2 regions of the Stenotrophomonas sp. Steno-C17 genome follow, and region 1 is predicted to be linked to the other one. Evidence: predicted binding sites of a transcription regulator. Region 1 holds the regulator's gene; the other holds the start of a gene.
The links. The regulator HrcA, encoded in region 1, represses chaperone genes, less so after heat shock. The targets are predictions, from matches to a motif close to TTNGCACTCNNNNNNNNNGAGTGCNAA.
Positions count from the first base shown of each region.

Region 1 (11,438 bases):
CGCCGTCGGCAGTGAGCAAGCTGGTGGCGCGGCTGGAGCAGCGGCTGGGCACGCGCCTGCTGCAGCGGTCCACCCGGCAACTGCAGTTGACCCCGGAAGGCTGCAGCTTCTACGAGCGCGGCCTGCGCGTGCTGGCCGATCTGGAAGAGGCCGAGCGCTGCGCCAGCGCGCATGCGGAGCCGCGCGGGCGTCTGCGGCTCAATTCCAACGTGCCGTTCGGTCGCCACTTCCTGCTGCCGTTGCTGCCGGCCTTCCTGCAGGCGCACCCGCAGGTGGGCGTGGACCTGAGCCTGAACGATGAGGTGATCGATCTGCTGGAACAGCGCACGGACGTGGCCGTGCGCGCCGGCCCACTGAAGAGCTCCAGTCTGGTGGCGCGGCAATTGGGTGCTACGCGGATGATGATCGTGGCCGCGCCGTCCTATGCGGCCCGCCACGGCCTGCCGGCCGACGCCGATGCGTTGCTGTCACACAACCGGCTGGATATCGGCCATGCGCGGACGCTGCAGGGCTGGCCGTTGCTGCACAACGGCGAGCAGGTGCGCGTGCCGACCCAGGGCAATCTGCGCGCCAGCAATGGCGATGCGCTGCGCCAGCTGGTGCTGGGCGGGCTGGGCATGGCCCGGCTGGCGGCCTTCCAGGTCCGCGATGACCTGGCCGCTGGACGCCTGCTGCCGGTGCTGGAAGACGCCAACCCCGGTGATCTGGAAGAAGTGCACGCCGTGTTCGTGGGGCAGGGCGGTTACCTGCCGCTACGGGTGCGCGCGCTGTTGGATTTCCTGGTGGAACACGTGGACCTGGCCAAACCCTTGGCCTGAAGCCCGTTGTAGAGTCGAGCCATGCTCGACTGGTTCTGGCATCAGGCCAAGAGCAGTCGAGCATGGCTCGACTCTACAGACCTGGCACCCCGTAGATCCACGCCATGCGTGGATGCACGTGCTCAGTCGAGCAAGCTCGACGCGACCAACAGCTTGCGCGCCGCCGCGCGCGCTTCCTTGCTCACTTCCACGCCGCCCAGCATCCGTGCCAGCTCCTCTTCGCGGGCCTTGTTGTCCAGCTTCTCCACCGCGCTCTGGGTCATGCCTTCCACCGGCGCCTTGCTGACCCGATAGTGGGCGTGGCCCTTGGAAGCGACCTGCGGCAGGTGGGTGACGCACAGCACCTGGCGCTTCTCGCCCAGTGCGCGCAGCTTCTGGCCGACGATATCGGCCACGGCGCCGCCAATGCCCGAATCCACTTCGTCGAACACCATGGTCGGTACCGCATCCAGGTCCAGCGCGGCCACTTCGATGGCCAGCGAAATGCGCGACAGTTCACCGCCGGAGGCTACCTTGCGCAGGGCGCGCGGCGGCTGGCCGGCGTTGGCCGCGACCAGGAACTCGACGCGTTCGGCGCCCTGCGGGTCGGGCTTGCCCGCGTCCTGCGGTTCCAGGTCGATCAGGAACTGGCCGCCGCCCATGCCCAGCTCGGCAATGATGCCGGTGGTGGTGGCCGACAGCTCCGCGGCGGCCTTGCGCCGGCTGGCGGTCAGCACCTCGGCCTGTACCCGCCAGGCGGCCACGGCCTTGTCGATCTCGCCGGCCAGGCGCTGCAGGCGCTCGTCGGCGCCACGCAGCTGCTCTACTTCGGCGTGCATGCGCTCGCGCTGCGCGCCCAGCTCGTCCATCGGCACCCGGTGCTTGCGCGCCAGGTCGTGCAGGCGGCCCAGGCGGCGCTCGTTTTCTTCGAACTGTTCCGGATCGGCATCCAGATCGTCGTGCACCCGGTCCAGCAGCGACAGGGCTTCGTGCAGCTGGATCGAGGCGTTCTCGATCAGGCCATCCACCTCGCCCAGGCGCGCGTCGTGTTCGATCAGGCGCGACAGGTCGTGGCGCACCTGCTGCAGCAGGTCCAGCGCGGAGCTGCCGTCGTCGCCGTTGAGCTGGTTGCTGGCGGCCTGGCAGGCGGTCAGCAGGGCGCTGGCATGGGCCTGGCGACGGTGGTTGGCGCCCAGGGCGGCAATCGAGTCCGGTTCCAGGTCTTCGCGGTCCAGTTCGCGCAGCTGGTGTTCCAGGAAGCCGATGCGGTCGCTCACGTCGCCCTGCTGCGACAGCGCCAGCGATTCGTCGACCAGCGCCTGCCAGGCGGCGGCGGTACGGCGGACCTGGCGGCGCGCGTCCTCGTTGTTGGCGAATGCGTCCAGCAGGGCCAGCTGCGACGGGCGCGCCAGCAGTGCCTGCTGCTCGTGCTGGCCATGGATTTCCACCAGGTGCGCGGCCAGGTCGCCCAGCTGCGCCAGGGTGACCGGACGGCCGTTGATCCAGGCCCGCGAGCCGCCGTCGGCGCGGATGACCCGACGCAGCTGGCATTGCTCGTCATCGTCCAGTTCATTGTTGGCCAGCCACTGCCGGGCGGCCTGCAGCTGGTCCAGGGCGAATTCGGCCGACAGCTCGGCGCGGGCGGCGCCATGGCGGACCACGCCGCTGTCGGCGCGCAGCCCGGACAGGAAGCCCAGGGCGTCGACCATCAGCGACTTGCCGGCGCCGGTCTCGCCTGAAACGACGGTCATGCCGGGCCCGAACTCCAGTTCGGTGGCGCGGACGACGGCGAAATCCTTGATCGAAAGATGTCTGAGCATGGGTAATGGGGTGTCTGCAGCCGCGCAACGCTAGCATGTGCGGCCGGGTGGTCCAATGACTTGCCAAGGTGCTGCGCCGCCATTATCTAGTGTCCGTGTCTCACAGGTTGATTCCATGCACGGTTCCGCCGACCAGCTAGCCCCGCGCGCGCGCCATCTGCTGCGCACGCTCATTGCGCGTTACATCCAGGACGGCGAGCCGGTAGGCTCGCAGACGCTGGCGCGCGTGGCCGGCCTGGAGGTCAGTCCGGCCACCATCCGCAACATCCTGGGCGACCTGGAAGACCTGGGCCTGCTGGCCTCGCCGCATACCTCGGCCGGGCGCATTCCGACGGCGCACGGCTACCGGGTGTTCGTCGACAGCCTGCTGCAGATGCAGCCCCCCGGCGAAGGCGAGCTGGCCCGCCTGCGGCTGGAACTGGCCGGCGGCGGTAGCACCCAGGCCCTGCTGGGCAGCGCCTCGGAGCTGCTGTCGGCCATGAGCCATTTCGTCGGCGTGGTCAGCGCGCCGCGGCGCGAGCAGTTCGCCTTCCGGCAGATCGATTTCGTGGCCCTGGACGGGCGGCGGGTGCTGGCCATCCTGGTGTTTGCCGACAACGAGGTGCAGAACCGGGTGATCGAGACCCGCCAGGAGTTCGCCCCGGGCCAGCTGGAACAGGTCGCCAATTACCTGAACGCGCATTTTGCCGGTCTGCCGCTGGCCGAGATCCGCACCCGCCTGCTGCTGGAGCTGCGCGATGCCCGTTCCGAGCTGGAGCAGCTGCTGGCGCACAGCATCGAGCTGGCCGAGCAGGCCCTGCAGCCGCCGGCCGACGACATGCTGGTGGCCGGGCAGACCCGGCTGATGGGCGTGCAGGACCTGTCCGACCTGGAGCGCCTGCGCGAACTGTTCGAGCTGTTTTCCAGCAAGCGCGAGATCCTGCAGCTGCTGGAGCGGACCATCCAGGCCCCGGGCGTGCGCATCTTCATTGGCGAAGAGACCGGCATGATGCCCCTGCAGGGCGTCTCGCTGGTCACCGCGCCCTATACCGCCAACGGCCAGGTGCTGGGCGTGCTGGGGGTGATCGGGCCCAAGCGCATGGCCTACGACCGCATGATTCCGCTGGTGCAGGCCACCGCCGACGTGCTGGGGGCGGCGTTTTCGCCCTCCGGGCGCACCCCGGGCACATCCGACGCTTGAAACGCAGCATCCCGCCCACACTAGGGTGGGTGGAGGCGGGCTGTGACCGCCAGGGACCCAGACATGAACCACGAAAACCCCGATATCGAATCCCAGCAGAGCGCGGCCGATGCAGCGGCTGCGGCCGGCGTGAGTGACGAAACCGAGCGCCTGCGCGCCGAGATCGAGCAGATCAAGGCCGACGCCCTGCGTGAACGCGCCGATCTGGACAACCAGCGCAAGCGCGTGGCCCGCGACATCGAGCAGGCCCGCAAGTTCGCCAACGAAAAGCTGCTGGGCGAGCTGCTGCCGGTGTTCGACAGCCTGGATGCCGGCCTGAAGGCCGCTGGCGATGACGCCCATCCGCTGCGCGAAGGCCTGGAACTGACCTACAAGCAGCTGCTGAAGGTCGCCGCCGACAATGGCCTGGTCCTGCTGGACCCGACCGGCCAACCGTTCAACCCGGAACACCACCAGGCCATCAGCCAGGTGCCGACCCCCGGCGCCGCCCCCGGCAGCGTGGTCACCGTGTTCCAGAAGGGCTACCTGCTGAACGAGCGTCTGCTGCGGCCGGCGCTGGTGGTGGTGGCCGCCGACTGACCCGGCGTCCCGGGCGCACGGCCGCCGGGGACCGGTAGCGCCGGGCCATGCCCGGCGAACCTTGAACGGTTGAACACAGCGTTCGGGGGATGGCTTGAATGTTCCACGAGCCTCCCCCACATCCCATTCATCCACCGGCACAACGGCCGGACTGAACCCAACAAGCATTCTTCAGGAGTCTCCCCCATGGGCAAGATCATTGGTATCGACCTCGGCACCACCAACTCGTGCGTGGCGATCATGGACGGCGGCAAGGCCCGCGTCATCGAGAATTCGGAAGGCGATCGCACCACCCCGTCGATCGTCGCCTACACCAAGGACGGCGAAGTGCTGGTCGGTGCCTCGGCCAAGCGCCAGGCCGTGACCAACCCCAAGAACACCTTCTACGCGGTGAAGCGCCTGATCGGCCGCAAGTTCACCGACGCCGAAGTGCAGAAGGACATCGCCCACGTCCCGTACAGCATCCTGGCCCATGACAATGGCGATGCCTGGGTGGCCACCAGCGACGGCAAGAAGATGGCCCCGCAGGAAATCTCGGCCAAGGTGCTGGAAAAGATGAAGAAGACCGCCGAGGACTTCCTCGGTGAGAAGGTCACCGAAGCGGTCATCACCGTGCCGGCCTACTTCAACGACAGCCAGCGCCAGGCGACCAAGGACGCCGGCCGCATCGCCGGTCTGGACGTCAAGCGCATCATCAACGAGCCGACTGCGGCCGCGCTGGCCTATGGCCTGGACAAGGGTGACAACAAGGATCGCAAGATCGTGGTCTACGATCTGGGCGGCGGCACCTTCGACGTCTCGGTGATCGAAATCGCCAACGTCGATGGTGAAAAGCAGTTCGAAGTGCTGGCCACCAACGGCGACACCTTCCTGGGCGGCGAAGACTTCGACAACCGCGTCATCGAGTACCTGGTTGAAGAGTTCAACAAGGACCAGGGCATCGACCTGCGCAAGGATCCGCTGGCCCTGCAGCGCCTGAAGGACGCTGCCGAGCGCGCCAAGATCGAGCTGTCCAGCGCCCAGCAGACCGAAGTGAACCTGCCGTACGTCACCGCTGACGCGTCGGGTCCGAAGCACCTGAACATCAAGCTGACCCGCGCCAAGCTGGAAGCGCTGGTGGAAGACCTGATCAAGAAGTCGATCGAGCCGTGCCGCGTGGCCCTGAACGACGCCGGCCTGCGTTCGAGCGACATCAGCGAAGTGATCCTGGTCGGTGGCCAGACCCGCATGCCGAAGGTGCAGCAGGCGGTGACCGAGTTCTTCGGCAAGGAACCGCGCAAGGACGTCAACCCGGACGAAGCCGTGGCACTGGGTGCGGCGATCCAGGGCGGCGTGCTGGGCGGCGACGTGAAGGACGTGCTGCTGCTGGACGTGACCCCGCTGTCGCTGGGTATCGAAACCATGGGCGGCGTGTTCACCAAGATCATCGAAAAGAACACCACCATTCCGACCAAGGCCTCGCAGGTGTTCTCCACCGCCGAGGACAACCAGTCGGCCGTGACCGTGCACGTGCTGCAGGGTGAGCGCGAGCAGGCCCGCTTCAACAAGTCGCTGGCCAAGTTCGACCTGTCCGGCATCGAGCCGGCCCCGCGCGGCCTGCCGCAGGTGGAAGTGTCCTTCGACATCGACGCCAACGGCATCCTGCACGTGTCGGCCAAGGACAAGAAGACCAACAAGGAACAGAAGGTCGAGATCAAGGCCGGTTCGGGTCTGTCCGAGGAAGAAATCGCGCGCATGGTGGCTGACGCCGAAGCCAACCGCGAAGAAGACAAGAAGTTCCAGGAACTGGTGCAGGCCCGTAACCAGGCCGATGCCCTGATCCACGGCACCCGCAGCGCCATCACCGAGCACGGCAGCAAGGTCGGCGGCGATGTCATCGGCAAGGTGGAAGCGGCGCTGGCCGATCTGGAAACCGCGATGAAGGGCGACGACAAGGCACAGATCGAAGCCAAGTCGAAGGTGCTGGAAGAAGCCGGCCAGGCGCTGTTCGCTGCCGCTTCGGCCGACCAGGGCGGTACCCCGGGTGCCGACGCCGGCAATGCAGGCAAGGCGCAGGATGACGTGGTGGACGCTGAGTTCACCGAAGTCAAGGACGACAAGAAGTCCTGATCCGGACCGACACGGGGCGCTGCCTGGCAGCGTCCCGTTGTCGCATCAGGGTCCTGACCGCCGCCCGGCGTGTCGGGGCGCCCGACGCAAGAGCGGACCTGGTTCCGCTCTTCCGCTTTGACGAATCCCGACTTTCCGGAAGCTGATTCACCCTATGAGCAAGCGCGATTACTACGAAGTGCTGGGCGTTGCCCGCACCGCCACCGATGAAGAGCTGAAGAAGGCCTACCGTCGCTGCGCGATGAAATTCCATCCGGACCGCAACCCGGGTGATGCGGCGGCCGAAGCCTCCTTCAAGGAGTGCAAGGAAGCCTACGAAACGCTGTCGGACGGCAACAAGCGCCGCATGTACGATGCCCACGGCCACGCCGCGTTCGAGCACGGCATGGGCGGTGGCGGTGGTCCGGGCGGCCCGGACATGAACGATATCTTCGGCGATATCTTCGGCAATATCTTTGGTGGCGGCGGCGGTGGCCCGCGCCAGGCCCGTCGCGGTGCCGACATCGGCTACGTGATGGAGCTGGACCTGGAAGAAGCGGTGCGTGGCATCGAGCGCCGCATCGAGATTCCGACCCTGGCCGAATGTGGCGACTGCGATGGCAGCGGCTCGGAAGACGGCAAGGTCGAAACCTGCAATGTCTGCCATGGCCGCGGCCAGGTGCGCATCCAGCGCGGCATCTTCGCCATGCAGCAGGCCTGCCACAACTGCAACGGCCGCGGCCAGATCATCGCCAAGCCGTGCAAGACCTGCCACGGCAACGGCCGTGTGGAAGAAGACAAGGTGCTGTCGGTGAAGGTGCCGGCCGGTGTCGACACCGGCGACCGCATCCGTCTGTCCGGCGAAGGCGAGGCCGGTCCGGCCGGTACGCCGCCGGGCGATCTGTACGTGGAAGTGCGCGTGCGCGAGCATGCGATCTTCCAGCGCGACGGCGACGACCTGCACTGCGAAGTGCCGATCCGTATTTCGCAGGCCGCGCTGGGCGATACCGTGCGCGTGGCCACCCTGGGCGGCGAAGCGGAGATCCGCATTCCGGCCGAGACCCAGACCGGCAAGCTGTTCCGCCTGCGCGGCAAGGGCGTGCGTTCGGTGCGCAGCCGCAGCGAAGGCGACCTGTACTGCCGCGTGGTGGTGGAAACCCCGGTGAACCTGACCGCCGACCAGCGCAAGCTGCTGGAGCAGTTCGAGGCGACCTTCAACGGTGAAGAGGCGCGCAAGCACTCGCCGAAGTCGGCCACCTTCATGGACGGCGTGAAGGGCTTCTGGGACCGGATGACGTCCTGAGTTACCAACGCAAGCGTTGAACGGTAGCGCCGGGCCATGCCCGGCGTTTCTGTTTGTGGACATCGCACGCATTCCGCCGGGCATGGCCCGGCGCTACCAGGGGGGCTGTTCTCTGGTAGATCCACGCCATGCGTGGATGTGGTTCGAGGAATCAGCGGAAGAACGCCGCCGGTGTCTGCCCCAGCTGGCGCTTGAACATGCTGGTGAACGCACTGGGGCTGTCATAGCCCATCGCCAGCGCTACATCGATCACCTTTTCGCCCACCGCCAGGCGCTTCATCGCCGCCAGCAGCCGGGCCTGCTGCCTCACGCCCGGCGTTTTGTCTGTGCGATTCCTGCCGCCTAAGATGGAAGCATGAATCCATCCATCCTGAAAAGACTGCGCTGTCGGGGCGCCATCGGCATTTCGATGCTGGTGGCGGCGTTGACCGTACCCCATGTCTCGGCAGCACCGGCTTGCGGCTTCGATGAGCCGATCGTCGATCCGCAGGAAGCCCCTACGCCTTTGCCTGGTACACGCTGGACCTACTCCGTCGGCGCATCGCGTCCAGAACTGACGTTGCAGCTGCAGACGGTGGAACCGCAGCAGCTGGCGCTTTCGATTGATGGAGAGGCCGTTCGGCACGAATGGCGAGAGACCTATGCAGACGTGAATCCGCTGCGCAAAGGGGAAAAGATCCTGCTGCGCTTCCCGTTATCCGTCGGCGCGCAGTGGCAGGACAGGTTCGAGGAGCCGGGCGAAATCCGCGGTTCGTTTGGCAGCTATCGCTATGACTATGCGGAGGAGAGCAGCAGCCGAGTCGTGGCCGTCGAGACGGTACGGACTGCGCTGGGTGACGTAAATGCCTACCGGATCGAGAGAGATGCGCGGTGGCACAAATCCAATCCCCGCTCGGATGACATGAAACGCATGCGCCTGGACGGTAGTGGTGCGGTGGACGGAATGGAACGCAGCATCAGTTGGTACGCGCCAAGCGTTGGGCGGGTGGTGTTGCGACGAAGCATCAAGGCCAATCCAAACTATCGCCACCACCCGACTGCGGAAAACGACAGTCGCCATCTGATGGTCACCGAGCTGGTCGGTTTCCAGCGCCCCGATGGCTGCCGCGTCGAAGCAGCTCCCACCCAGGCACGTGTGCCTGATGATCTGCCACCGCTGAATTACCCCCTGATGTTCAACGACAGATGGGAATTCCTGTTGATTCGTCATCAGCATGTGCCGGCCGTATCCGTGGATCGTTAGCGCGTGGAGCTGCCTGCGGGACCCGCAGGCGATCATCGGAAGAACGCCGCCGGTGTCTGCCCCAGCTGCCGCTTGAACATGCTGGTGAACGCGCTGGGGCTGTCATAGCCCATCGCCAGCGCCACATCGATCACCTTTTCGCCCACCGCCAGGCGCTCCATCGCCGCCAGCAGCCGGGCCTGCTGCCGCCACTGGCCGAAGGTCATGCCCAGTTCGCTGGCGAAGTGGCGCTGGATGGTCTTCACGTCCACCGCCAGCGCCTGCGCCCAGTCCTGCAGCGTGGCCTCGTCGCCGGGGTGTTTCTGGATGTGCTGGCAGATGCGCTGCAGGCGCGGGTCGACCGGCGTTGGCAGGTGCAGCGGCAGCACATCCATGCGATGCAGTTCGTCCAGCAGCAGGCGCACCACGCGGCCATCGCGGCTGTCGTCGTGGTGCTCGCCTTCGATCTGGCTGGCCGCGTGCAGCAGCTCGCGCAGCAGCGGCGCGACCTGCACCGCGAAGGGTTCGGTGGCCAGCTGCGGGGCGAAGGCAGGATCGATATACAGGCTGCGCATGTGCACATCGGCAATGCAGTCCACCCCGTGCGCCATGCCGGCCGGCATCCAGATCGCGCGGGTGGACGGCACTACCCAGCGGCCTACTTCCGAGCGCACCACCATCAGTCCGGACATGGCATAGACCAGCTGGTGCCGGCGGTGCCGGTGCGGTGACACCCGGGTGCCCGCTGGATAATCCTTCACCCGGCAGGTCACCGGTCGATGGCCGGGCACCTCGTTCCAGGGCGCGGACTCGCGGATCGTGCAGGACGTGTCCTTTTTGCGATATGGCATGACCAGAACGCGGCGGAAGGGAGGGGAGGGGCACCGTAGCATGCGTGGCTCGCCCCCATCCTGACTGCGCACCATGTCCAGCCTGGCTACCCCTGTCCCCAGCACCCGCAGCACGTCCCCGGGCGTGCTGGCGGCGATTTCCACCTCCCACGTGGTCAACGACATGATGCAGTCGCTGATCCTGGCCATCTACCCGGTCATCAAGGGCGGTTTCAACCTCAGCTTCACCCAGATCGGCCTGATCACGCTCACCTACCAGCTGACCGCGTCGATCTTCCAGCCGCTGGTCGGCCTGGCCACCGACCGCAAGCCGGCGCCGTATTCGCTGCCGATCGGCATGGCCTCGACCCTGTGCGGCATGCTGCTGCTGGGCTTCGCACCGAACTACGCGATGGTGCTGCTGGCCGCGGCGCTGGTGGGCGTCGGCTCGGCCATCTTCCACCCGGAAGCCTCACGCATCGCGCGCCTGGCGTCGGGCGGCCGTCATGGCTTCGCGCAATCGGTGTTCCAGGTCGGCGGCAATTTCGGTACCGCGCTGGGCCCGCTGATCGCGGCGGCGGTGATCGTGCCGTATGGCCAGCACGCGGCATCGTGGTTTGCCGGCGCCGCGCTGATCGGGATTGCGTTGCTGACCTATGTCAGCCGCTGGTACGCGCTGCACCTGGGCACGCCGCGACCGGCCGGGCAGGGCACGGTCGCCCCGCGTCATCCCACGCGCACGGTGGCGCGGGTGATGGCGATCCTGCTGGTGCTGATCTTCAGCAAGTACTTCTACATGGCCAGCATCGGCAGCTACTTCACCTTCTACCTGATCCACCATTTCGGCATTCCGGTGGCGCAGGCGCAGCTGCATCTGTTTGCCTTCCTGGTGGCATCGGCGGCCGGTGGATTCCTGGGCGGGCCGCTGGGTGACCGCATCGGCCGCAAGCCGATCATCTGGGCGTCGATCCTGGGCGTGGCGCCGTTCGCGCTGGCGCTGCCGCATGCCGATCTGCTGTGGACCACGGTGCTGGCGGTGCTGATTGGTTTCGTGTTGTCGTCGGCGTTCTCGGCGATCGTGGTCTACGCGCAGGAAATGATGCCGCACCGGATCGGCATGGTGTCGGGATTGTTCTTCGGCTTTGCCTTCGGCATGGGCGGGCTGGGCGCGGCGGTGCTGGGGCTGCTGGCGGACAAGACCAGCATTGAGTTCGTCTACCAGTTGACGGCGTTCCTGCCGCTGCTGGGCATCGTCGCGGCCTGGCTGCCACCGTCTCGCCCGGCTGCACACTGAGGGGGGTGTTGGTCTGCAGGGCTTGCAGCCCTGCACCTGCTGTAGAGTCGAGCCATGCTCGACTGAAGCAACGTCAAAAGCGGGTTTCCTGAGGGTAGGCGGGGCGGTGTCGGATTGCGGGGACGCCGCAAGTACGTGCTTGTAGGCTTGGCAGCGGCATCCATGCCGCTGACACCCCGCAATCCGACACCACCCCGCCTTCGACAGTTTTCCGCTATCTGTCGGAACGGCGTTCTGCTCTGGTAGGTGTCGACCTTGGTCGACACGAATGAATTGGTTCGATATCTGACAGAAAAATCGTGTCGACCAAGGTCGACACCTACCA
Region 1 covers NZ_JBWJPD010000009.1:106,060-117,497, forward strand. The annotation lists gene AC06FA_RS10180 (LysR family transcriptional regulator) at 1-818, shown strand, start outside; gene recN (DNA repair protein RecN) at 941-2,617, opposite strand; gene hrcA (heat-inducible transcriptional repressor HrcA) at 2,733-3,797, shown strand; gene grpE (nucleotide exchange factor GrpE) at 3,861-4,376, shown strand; gene dnaK (molecular chaperone DnaK) at 4,563-6,485, shown strand; gene dnaJ (molecular chaperone DnaJ) at 6,640-7,767, shown strand; partial or broken gene AC06FA_RS10210 (helix-turn-helix domain-containing protein) at 7,919-8,074, opposite strand; gene AC06FA_RS10215 (hypothetical protein) at 8,123-9,010, shown strand; gene AC06FA_RS10220 (AraC family transcriptional regulator) at 9,043-9,840, opposite strand; gene AC06FA_RS10225 (MFS transporter) at 9,914-11,113, shown strand.

Region 2 (11,438 bases), on a different contig from region 1:
CGAGAGCAACTGGAAGCACAGGCGCAGCTGCGCCAGGTTCGCGTGGCCGCGGCGGGCGGCTTCGTCGATCAGCGCGATGTGTTTGGCTTCCAGCACCTTGCATATCCATATGATTAGGCGGCTAATCATATTCATGCAGGAATGGGTGATGCAAGACCTGGCGGTAGAGTCGAGCTTGCTCGACTGAAGCAGACAGCAGTCGAGCAAGCTCGACTCTACGAAAGGCAGGAGCAGGAGCAGTCGAGCAAGCTCGACTCTACGGGGGCAGGTGCATGCGGGCGATCAGGCCGCCGCCGTCGCGTTGCAGCAGCTGCAGTTGACCGCCGTGGCGGCGGGCGGCGTTGGCAGCGACTGCCAGGCCCAGGCCGGTACCGCCGGTGGCACGGCTGCGCGAGGTTTCGCTGCGCTGGAAAGGCTGCAGCAGGCGTTCACACTCTTCGACGGCAATGCCAGGGCCGCGGTCCATGACCTCTACCACCAGGCCTGCGTCAATGTGTGCGGCACGCAGCTCCACCGCGCCGGCATAGCGGTGGGCGTTGTCGATCAGGTTGTCCAGCGCGCGGCGAAGCAGCAGGGCGTCGGCGTGCCAGTGCAGTTCGCCGGGCAGCTGCGCAGCGAGGGCAACGCCGCGCAGGCGCGCCGCCTGCACGCAATCCTCCAGCAGGGGCGCCAGATCCACCGGTTGCAACTGCGGTGGCTGCAGTTCACCACGGGCGTAATCCAGCACCTGCTCGATCATGGCGTCCATGCGCTCGATGTCGGCCACCATGCGCGCCGCCTGTGCCGGTGGGGCGAACTCGGCGCGCAGGCGCAGGCCGGTCAGCGGCGTGCGCAGGTCATGCGCCACCGCGGCCAGCATGCGGGTCATCTGTTGCGCCTGGTCACGCAGGCGCGCGCGGCCCGCATCCAGCGCTACGGCCAGCATCTGCACTTCGCGTGGGCCATCGTCAGGCAGCGGCGCCTGGGCATGCAGATCAAGGCCGGCACTGGCATCGGCCAACCGCCGCAGCGGGCGGCCCAGCCGCACCGCCGCCCACGCGGCCAGCGGCGCCAGCAGCACGGTGCCGCCCAGCAGTGCCAGCACGACCTGCCGACGCCATGCCGCCAGATCGCTGTAGGCACTGCTGACCACGCGCCAGCGCCCGTCGGCCTGCTGCACGGCCAGTTCAAACGGAGGCCACGGCAGGCTGGCCAGCACCTGCTGCGCGGCGCGCACCACCGCGGCATCGCCCGCCTGCCCGCCTTCGGCGGCCACGACATGGATATCCGGCGGGCGGCTGTCGCCCGTCCACACCAGGCGCACCTGCCGGGCCGGTTGCTGCAGCCCGTCGGCGGCCAGTGCCAGCAATCGCGCATGGACGGTTCCCTGCGGTGCCTGCGTGCGCAGGTCCACGCGCAGCCCCACACTGGCAGCGGTACGCTCGCCGCGCAGCACGTGCATCGCCTGGTCCAGGCGCATCTGCGGCGGCGCCGGGCGCGGCAGCCAGCCCACCACCGCCAGGCTGACCGCGGTCGCCAGCAACAGGCTGCTGACCGCCAGCATGGCGATCCAGCGCGCGGTGCTCCAGCGCGCTCTCACAGCCGTTGCACCGTTGCACCGAAGCGATAGCCCTCGCCGCGCAGGGTCTGCACCAATCCTTCCGCATCGCCGGCGGCCTGGGCCAGCTTGCGGCGCAGTCGGCTGATGGCCAGATCGACGGCGCGGTCGACTCTGTCGCTGTCATCGCCACGGGTCAGCTGCATCAGCTGATCGCGGTCCAGCACCCGGCCGGGCCGCTCGGCCAGGGCCTGCAGCAGGGAAAATTCGCCGCGGCTGAGCACGACCTCGGCGCCGTCCGGTGCCAGCAGGCGGCGCTGCTCGGGCAGCAGGCGCCAGCCAGCAAAGCGCAGCTCGATGGGGGTCTGTGCGTGCAGCTTTTCCTGCCGGCGCAGCAGCGCGCGCACCCGCGCCAGCAGTTCGCGTGGGTCGAACGGTTTGCCCAGGTAATCATCGGCGCCCATTTCCAGCCCGATCACCCGGTCCGGCGCACTGCCCAGGGCCGACAGCATCAGGATCGGAATGGCCCGTGACTGCAGGCGACGGCACACCGACAGTCCGTCCTCGCCCGGCATCATCCAGTCCAGGATGATGGCGTCGGGACGCTCGACCTGCAGCAGCACATCCATGGCCGCGGCATCGGCCGCCACGCGCACGCGGTAGCCGTGCAGCAGCAGATGGTCGGCGATGGCATCGCGGATGCTGGCATCGTCATCCACGACGAAAAGGGTGGCGTTAGCATTCATGCTGCCAGTATGACGGCGCTGTGTATCGGCACGGTATCAACCCGGACATACCGGCAGTACGCGCCTGCGGCGAAATGGCCACTCGTTCCCGAGGAGTACACCGATGCGCCTGGCACTGCTGCCCCTGTTGTTGATCTCCCTGCCCGCCGTGGCCGAGCCCCCTGCATTGCACAGCCTGCCAATGACGATGCAGGCCAGCCATCCCACCGTGCAGGCCACGCTGGACGGGCGCGATGAATCGCTGCAGCTGGTCGTGGACAGCGCCGCCAGCGCGACCCTGCTGGACACGGCCGTGGTGCAACGCTTCGAACTGCAGGACCCGAACGCACGCAACCACGATGCGCAGGGTGCCAGTGCGGGCGGCCTGGCGCTGCGCAGCACGCGCGGCGTGGCGATGGCACTGGGCAGCCTGCAGCTGCAGGTGACCGCGCTGCAGGCCGATCTGGCCAGCCTGTCGTCGGCGGGCAGCGCGCCGTTACACGGCATCATCGGCCAGGACATCACCGCGCGCTTCGATACGCGCTGGGATTTCGCCAACGCACGCCTGATGCTGTGGCCAGCGCAGACCCTGCCGACCACCGGCACACAGTGCCAGCGCAATGCCCTGCCCGAACGCAGCGGCGTGCTGAAAGGCTTCGGCTTCGTCCGCCTGCAACTGGGCGAACAGGGCGTGGAGGCGATCGGCGTGGTCGATACCGGTGCCGCGCAGACGATCCTCAACAACGCGGCGGCCGGCGCGCTGGGGTTGCGCACCGATGGCAGCGATGTGCGTGTGCGGGCGCGCAGCAAGGGCAGCGAAGGGCTGGGCGGCAAGCCCACGCCAACGTGGCTGTACACCCTGCCGACACTGGCCAGCGCACGCTGGCGGCATCCAGCGGTGGAGGTGCGCATCAGCGAACTGCCGGTATTCCGCGCGATCGGCCTGGACCAGCGGCCGGCGGTGATCCTGGGCGCGGATGTGATGCAGGGCGGCCAGGTGGATATCAGCGCAGGTGCCGAGCGCATCTGCCTGCGCTAGGATCGCAGGACTCATCCCCGCAAGGAGCGCACGATGGATCGATCACAGGCCAAGGCAGTTGCCGAGGCGATGTTGCAACCCGACGACCGCCGTGACCGCCTGCAGGCGGAGCGGCAGCTGCAGAACGCGCACGATCGCCGGCGGCGCGTGTCCGCAGCGGTGTCGCTGGCGGGCATGGCGCTGGGCGTGGCGGCGGCCAGCCAACTGCCTGTCGCGTGGTCGCAGGGAATGCTGGTAGGGGGCGCCCTTGGGTTCCTGCTGGCCGAAGGCTGGCAGCAGTGGGCATCGCGTAGATAGCGGGCCCCCATCCACGCATGGCGTGGATCTACTGGCACAAAAAAACCCCGCCTTTCGGCGGGGTTTTTCATTGCATCGGGAAGGCGTGGACTTAGAAGTCCATGCCGCCCATGCCACCCATGCCGCCCATGCCACCGGCGCCGCCCATGGCCGGCTCGTCCTTCTTCGGAGCTTCGGCAACCATGGCTTCGGTGGTGATCATCAGGCCAGCGATCGAAGCAGCGTTCTGCAGCGCCGAACGGGTCACCTTGGTCGGGTCCAGGATGCCGAACTGCAGCATGTCGCCGAATTCACCGGTGGCGGCGTTGTAGCCGAAGCTGCCGCTGCCTTCCTTCACCTTGTTGATGATGACCGACGGCTCTTCGCCGGCGTTGGAGACGATCTCGCGCAGCGGGGCTTCCATCGCGCGCAGGGCGATCTGGATGCCGTGGTTCTGGTCTTCGTTGGCACCCTTCAGACCGGCCAGCGCGGTGACCGCACGAACCAGGGCCACGCCGCCGCCCGGAACCACGCCTTCTTCAACGGCTGCACGGGTGGCGTGCAGGGCGTCGTCGACGCGGTCCTTCTTTTCCTTCATTTCGATTTCGGTCGAGGCACCGACCTTGATCACGGCAACGCCGCCGGCCAGCTTGGCCACGCGTTCCTGCAGCTTCTCGCGATCGTAATCGGAGGAGGTGTCCTGGATCTGGGTCTTGATCTGGCCCACGCGTGCATCAACGTTGGCCTTGTCGCCCACGCCGTCGATGATGGTGGTGTTTTCCTTGGAAACCTGCACCTTCTTGGCGCGGCCCAGGTCCTTGATGGTGGCCTTTTCCAGCGACAGGCCCACTTCTTCGGAGATCACGGTGCCGCCGGTCAGCACGGCCATGTCTTCAAGCATCGCCTTGCGACGGTCGCCGAAGCCCGGAGCCTTCACGGCCACGACCTTGACGATGCCACGGATGGTGTTGACCACCAGGGTCGCCAGCGCTTCGCCTTCGACTTCTTCGGCCACGATCAGCAGCGGCTTGCCAGCCTTGGCGACGCCTTCCAGCACCGGCAGCAGGTCACGGACGTTGGAGATCTTCTTGTCGTGCAGCAGGATGAACGGATCATCCAGGTCAGCGGTCTGCGACTGCTGGTTGTTGATGAAGTACGGGGACAGGTAGCCGCGGTCGAACTGCATGCCCTTGACCACGTCCAGCTCGTTGTCCAGGCCCGAGCCTTCTTCAACGGTGATCACGCCTTCCTTGCCGACTTCCTTCATCGCATCAGCGATGATCTGGCCGATCGACTCGTCCGAGTTGGCCGAGATGGTGCCGACCTGGGCGATGGCCTTGTCGTCAGCGGTGGGCTTGGAGATGTTCTTCAGCTCGGCAACGGCGGCCACGACGGCCTTGTCGATACCGCGCTTGAGGTCCATCGGGTTCATGCCGGCGGCAACAGCCTTGGCGCCTTCGCGGATCAGGGCCTGGGCCAGCACGGTGGCGGTGGTGGTGCCGTCGCCCGCGTCGTCGTTGGTGCGCGAAGCGACTTCCTTCACCATCTGCGCGCCCATGTTCTCGAACTTGTCAGCCAGTTCGATTTCCTTGGCAACGGACACGCCGTCCTTGGTGATGGTCGGGGCGCCGAAGCTCTTTTCCAGCACGACGTTGCGGCCCTTCGGGCCCAGGGTGGCCTTGACGGCATTGGCGAGAACGTTGACGCCGCGCACCATGCGCGAACGGGCGTCTTCACCGAAACGAATATCCTTGGCAGCCATTGCGATTACCTCGATGTTTGCGCCGGGCCGGGCCCGGCGACGAAAAGGGATGTCTTACTGAAAAGCAGGTCGCGCCGGGGCTCAGCCGATGACGGCGAGCACGTCGTCTTCGCGCAGGACCTTGTACTCGACGCCTTCGCTCTTGTACGAGCTGCCGGCGTACTGGCCGTAGATGACCTTGTCGCCAACCTTCAGCGACGGCGCGCGCACGCTGCCGTTGTCCAGCGGCTTGCCCGGGCCGACGGCCACGACTTCACCCTTGGTGGACTTTTCCTTGGCCGAATCCGGAATGACGATGCCACCGGCGGAGATTTCGTCGGCTTCGATCGGCTTGACCACAACGCGGTCGTGCAGCGGCTTGATGCTCATGAGAGACCTCTTAAGTTATTGATTGGTCTGAAAAAGTCTGGCGATGTTAGCACTCACCCAGGGTGACTGCCAGCATTGCGCGTGAAAAAGCCCGACAGGTCGGGAGCAGGACAGAGATGGAGCCCCCCGGGGGCCTTTCAAGGCCATCGCGGCAAAATTTTTCGACGGTGCGCTGCGGCGCAGATCCGGCGAAGTTCCCGGATTTTTGGTGACGGGCGTCGCAGTGTCAGATATCTGGCGTTCAGTTACGACAAAGTGTCACCTGATCGGCCTTAGTCTCGCCCGGCATTCCCAATCACAAGGAGTAGTCGATGCGATTGCTGTCCCCGCTCGCCGCCGCCTGCCTGCTGGCGCTGGTCGCCGCGCCGGCCCAGGCCGAGGTCTTCATCAACGAACTGCACTACGACGACAGCACCGCTGCCGGTGACGTGGGCGAGGCCATTGAAGTGGTCGCCACCGCCGGTGAGGACCTGTCGGGGTACCGTCTGTACCTGTACAACGGCAGCAACCCGTCGGCCGCGGCGGTGTACGCCAACAACCCGGTGCCGGCAGGCGCTGCCGCCAGCTGCGGCAGCGCCACCATCGCGGTGGTCACCTACCCCACCAATGGCATCCAGAACGGTCCCAACGACGGCATCGCCCTGGTCGACGCCAGCGGCAAGGTCGTGCAGTTCCTGAGCTACGAGGGCGCGATCACCGCGGCCGGTGGCCCGGCGGCCGGCATGACCAGCCAGAACATTCCGGTGGCCGAAACCAACAGCACCGCCCCGGGTACCTCGCTGCAGCTGACCGGCAGCGGCAGCCAGTACGCCCACTTCACCTGGGCCGAATCGGCCGGCCAGACCTTCGGCCGCTGCAACACCAACCAGACCTTCACCGGCGGTGGCGGCACCCCGGGCCCGAACACCCCGCCGTCGGTCAGCACCACCACCCCGGCGCAGGGCAGCAGCACCTTCCCGGCCGCGGCCGATCTGGAAGTGGTGTTCAGCGAGACCGTGACCCTGGCCAGCGGCGCGTTCAGCCTGAGCTGCGGCACCTCGGGCAGCGTACCGCTGACCTGGCCGTCCAGCGGCCGCACGGTGAAGCTGTCTACCAACACCGCGCTGGTGGCCGGCGAAGCCTGCCGCTTCGACATCCGCGCCGCGCGCATCACCGACAGCCAGGGCGCACACCCGGCCGCCGACAGCCGCATCGCCTTCACCGTGGCCAGCACCACCGGCAACCCGGACCCGGGCAACCCCGGCAATCCCGGCACCCCGGAGGGCTACTATTCCAAGGTGAACACCAGCAGCCCCAGCCAGCTGCGCTGCTCGCTGCATGAAACCATCAAGGGCCACACCGCCTACCCGTACAGCGGCTCGGGCACCAGCACCTGGACCATCCTGGAAATCGCCGACGAAGACCCGAACAACAGCGGCAAGATCCTGGATGCCTACCGCAACCGCAGCTACACCAAGGTGACCGACCGTGCCGGCAGTGGCAGCGGCCTGAAGTACAACCGCGAACACACCTGGCCGAACTCGCTGGGCTTTGCCAGCACCACCGGCGACAAGGGCCTGCCGTACGCGCCGTACACCGACACCCACATGCTGTACCTGACCGACGCACAGTGGAACGCCGACCGCGGCAACAAGCCGTTCGGCAAGTGCGACAGCAACTGCGGCGAGCGCGCCACCGAGGCCAACAACGGCCAGGGCGGCGGCAGCGGCGGCTACCCGGGCAATTCCAACTGGGTGCGGACCCCGGACGGCAACACCGGCACCTTCGAAGTCTGGGGCCAGCGCAAGGGCGACATGGCGCGTGCGGTGATGTACATGGCGATCCGCTATGAGGGCGGCAAGGATGCGGCCACCGGCCAGTCCGAACCGGACCTGGAACTGACCGACGACCGCAGCAAGATCGTCAAGACCAGCAGCTCGCCGGCCTACATGGGCCTGCTGTCCACCCTGATCGACTGGCACCTGGCCGATCCGCCGAGCGACGCCGAACGCGCCCGCAATGACGTGATCTACAGCTTCCAGGGCAACCGCAACCCGTTCATCGACCACCCCGAGTGGGCCACCCCGGCCCTGTTCACCTCGGCCAAGCCGGCCACCTGCCAGCTGGCCAACTGAGCAGAGTTAAAGAAAGTTGCAATTCCCCTGTCCGGCCCTGACCCGGCCGGACAGGGGCCTTATACTCGGCGGTCATGTCGATCGCCGATCCCGTCCTGCTGTTGTTCACCACCTGTCCCGACGCGGACAGTGCCGACCGCATCGCCCACGCACTGGTGGGCGAACAGCTCGCTGCCTGCGTGACCCGCCTGGACGGCGCGCGCTCGACCTACCGCTGGCAAGGCCAGGTCACCACCGATGCCGAACTGCAGCTGCTGGTGAAGACCACGGCCAGCCGGGTCGATGCGGCCATTGCCCGCATCGTTGCCCTGCATCCGTATGAACTCCCGGAATGCATTGCGGTCGAAAGCCGGGCCGGCCTGCCGGCGTATCTGGACTGGATCCGGGCGCAGACCCGGGAGGACACCGTTTGAAGACTCTGTTTGCGCGTGGCGCCGCCCTGTGCGCCCTGTTGTGGCTTTCCCTGCCCGCCTTCGCTCTGGATGAGAAGGACCTGCTGCCGGTGGACCAGGCGTTCGCGCTGACCGCCACCGCGCCCGAACGCGGCCAGATCCAACTGCAGTTCAAGATTGCGCCGGGCTATTACCTTTACCGCCACCGCACCAGCGTCAAGGCCGACCCGGCCTTCAACGCCGCTGCGCTGCAGATGCCGGCCGGCGACAAGCACCACGACGATTTCTTCGGCGAGGTGGAAACCTACCGCCAGCGCCTGGTGGCGACCCTGCCCGGTGCGCCCACCGATGCCGCCGGCACGATCAGCCTGGAAGTGCGTTACCAGGGCTGCGCCGATGCCGGCGTGTGCTATCCGCCGCAGAAGCGCGTAGTGCAGGTCACCCTGCCCGGCGGCGACGGTGCGGCGGCGCCTGCCGCGCGCAGCGGCACGACCCCGGCGTTCAACAATCCGCTGGCCGGCGCCGGCACCGCGCGCGGCCTGCCGCTGCCCGGCGCCAGCACTGCCCAGGCCCTGCCGCTGCCGTCGGAACAGGCCTTCGCCTTCGATGCCATCGCCAGCGACGGCAACACCCTGCTGCTGCGCTTCAGCCCGGCACCGGGCTACTACCTGTACCGCGACCGCACCTCGCTGAAGCTGGAAGGCAGCAGCGGCGTGCTGGCCGACACCCCGCGCTGGCCGAAGGCGCAGTCGCACCGCGATGAACACTTCGGCGATGTATCGGTGTACTTCAACCAGGTGGAAGTGCCGCTGCCGCTGCGCCGCAGCCGCGCCGATGCGGTGGACGGCACCCTGGTGGTCACCTTCCAGGGCTGCCAGACCGACGGCATCTGCTACCCGCCGATGACCCGCCGGGTGAAGCTGGCCATTCCTGCCGGCAAGGTCAATGCCAGCGCATCGGCCACCGCTGCCCGCAGCGAGGTGATCCAGCCGCTGCCCGGCTCGGCCGCCGATGCGTCGCGCGAAGGCGGTGACGGCGCGCTGCGCCGCCTGCTACCCACCGTGCCGAACGATCCGGCCCCGAGCGCCGACGACGCCGCGCCCGGCGCAACCGCCTTCGCTGCCGATGCACGGCCGGACAACGCGCTGCGCACCAAGCCGCCGGGCACCGTGCCGAAGACTGACAGTTCGCTGCTGTGGGTGCTGTTGCTGGCCCTGGGCGGCGGCCTGGTGCTGAACCTGATGCCGTGCGTGCTGCCGATCCTGTCGCTGAAGGTGTTGAGCCTGGCGCAGAGCGGTGAAAGCGCCGAACGCGCCCGCAGCCATGCCCTGTGGTACACGCTGGGCGTGCTGGTGGCCTTCGCGGTGATCGGCGCCTCGATGGTGGGCCTGCGCATGCTGGGCAACGCCGTGGGCATTGGTTTCCAGCTGCAGCACCCGGCGGTGGTGGCCGCGCTGGCCTACGTGATGTTTGCCGTCGGCCTCAGCCTGTCCGGCGTGTTCACCATGGGCGGTGGCGTGGGCAACTTCGGCCAGTCGCTGGCCAGCCGCAGCGGTCCGGCCGGCGACTTCTTCACCGGCGTGCTGGCCTGCGTGGTCGGCAGCGCCTGCGTGGGTCCGTTCTTCGGCCCGGCCGTGGCCTACGCGTTCGTGGCCCCGCCGGTGGCGGCCATGCTGGTGTTCCTGTTCCTTGGCCTGGGCCTGGCCCTGCCGTTCCTGCTGATCGGCTTCGTGCCGGCGTTGGCGCGGCGCCTGCCCAAGCCGGGTCCGTGGATGGAAACCCTGAAGCACGTGCTGGCCTTCCCGATGTATGCCGCCGCACTGTGGCTGCTGTGGGTGCTCGGCAAGCAGCGCGGCGTGGATGGCATGGCGCTGGCGCTGGGCGGCCTGCTGGTGCTGACCGGCGGCCTGTGGCTGTTCGAAACCAGCCGCTGGCGCAGCAAGCGCGGCGGCATCCTGCTGGGCGTGCTGCTGGTGCTGACCGCACTGGTGCCGGTCTGGGGCGTGACCCAGCTGGCCCTGCCGGCGCGCGCGGCCCAGGCCAGCACCGACAACGTGGTGGAGTATTCGCCGCAGCTGCTGGACCGCCTGCGCGCCGACAACCGCGTGGTGTTCGTCAACATGACCGCCGACTGGTGCGTGAGCTGCAAGGCCAACGAACGTGCGGTGCTGTCGCGCCCGGAGTTCAAGGACCTGCTCCGCCGCACCAATGCGGTGTACATGCGTGGTGACTACACCAACGTCGACCCGCAGATCACCGATTTCCTGGAAGAGCACAAGGCCGTGGGCGTGCCGCTGTACGTGGTGTACGGCCCCGGCGCACCGCCCACCGTGCTGCCCACCCTGCTGACCCAGGCAGTGGTGGAAGAAGCCCTGCTGCGCACTGCCCGATGAGGTGGCAGCGGCCCGCACTGCTGTGGACAGCGGTGCTGGCCGCCGGCCTGGGCCTGTGGGCCGGGCACCGGCTGACGCCGGCACCGGTGGCGCCACGCGCGCCTGCCGATGCGCCGTCGGCAGCGATGCCCACGTTGCGGCCCGGTGATGCCTTGCCCGCCCTGGTCCTGCCCGACGCGTCGGGCCGGCCGCTGGACCTGCGCCAACGATTCGCCGGTCGGCCGCTGCTGGTGAATGTCTGGGCCAGCTGGTGCGGCCCCTGCGTGGAAGAGATGCCCGAGCTGCAGCGTTTCGCCCAGGCACAAGGCGATGCCGGCGTACAGGTGCTGGGGCTGGCGCTGGATACTCCCGAGGGCGTGGCCGAGTTCCTGCAACGGGTGCCGGTGCACTACCCCATCGTGCTGGACACCCCGGGCCCGCGCGATGCCAGCGTGCAGTTGGGCAACGCACAGGGCCTGCTGCCCTACAGCGTGCTGTTCGATGCGGACGGGCGCATGGTCAAGGCCAAGCTGGGGCCGTTCGCACACGGCGAGATGGCAGGCTGGGTGGAGTAGGTTTTCTGCAGGGCTGCGCCCTGCACCTGCTCAAGCAACGTCAACATCAACGTCAACGTCAACGTCAAAAGCCTGCTTTCCGTGGGATGGCGGGGCGGTGTGGGTGGGCAGGACACGCCGTAAACCCTTCCATGGGGGCTCGTAGGCGCCATCCATGGCGCCTGCGGTCCTGCCCACCCACACCGCCCCGCCTCTGACAGGTTCACTCGGCTGTTGGTAACGGCGACTGTTCGAACGCCCGGTTGTTGGTAGGTGTCGACCTTGGTCGACACATCTT
Region 2 covers NZ_JBWJPD010000001.1:139,016-150,453, reverse strand. The annotation lists gene AC06FA_RS00665 (MarR family winged helix-turn-helix transcriptional regulator) at 1-96, opposite strand, end outside; gene AC06FA_RS00660 (sensor histidine kinase) at 257-1,543, opposite strand; gene AC06FA_RS00655 (response regulator transcription factor) at 1,576-2,283, opposite strand; gene AC06FA_RS00650 (pepsin/retropepsin-like aspartic protease family protein) at 2,387-3,301, shown strand; gene AC06FA_RS00645 (hypothetical protein) at 3,335-3,598, shown strand; gene groL (chaperonin GroEL) at 3,690-5,339, opposite strand; gene AC06FA_RS00635 (co-chaperone GroES) at 5,421-5,708, opposite strand; gene AC06FA_RS00630 (endonuclease) at 6,020-7,822, shown strand; gene cutA (divalent-cation tolerance protein CutA) at 7,897-8,235, shown strand; gene AC06FA_RS00620 (protein-disulfide reductase DsbD family protein) at 8,232-10,607, shown strand; gene AC06FA_RS00615 (TlpA disulfide reductase family protein) at 10,604-11,161, shown strand.
Region 2: a site for HrcA is predicted at 5,755-5,781, ahead of AC06FA_RS00635 (co-chaperone GroES). Genes of this name have one in related genera too.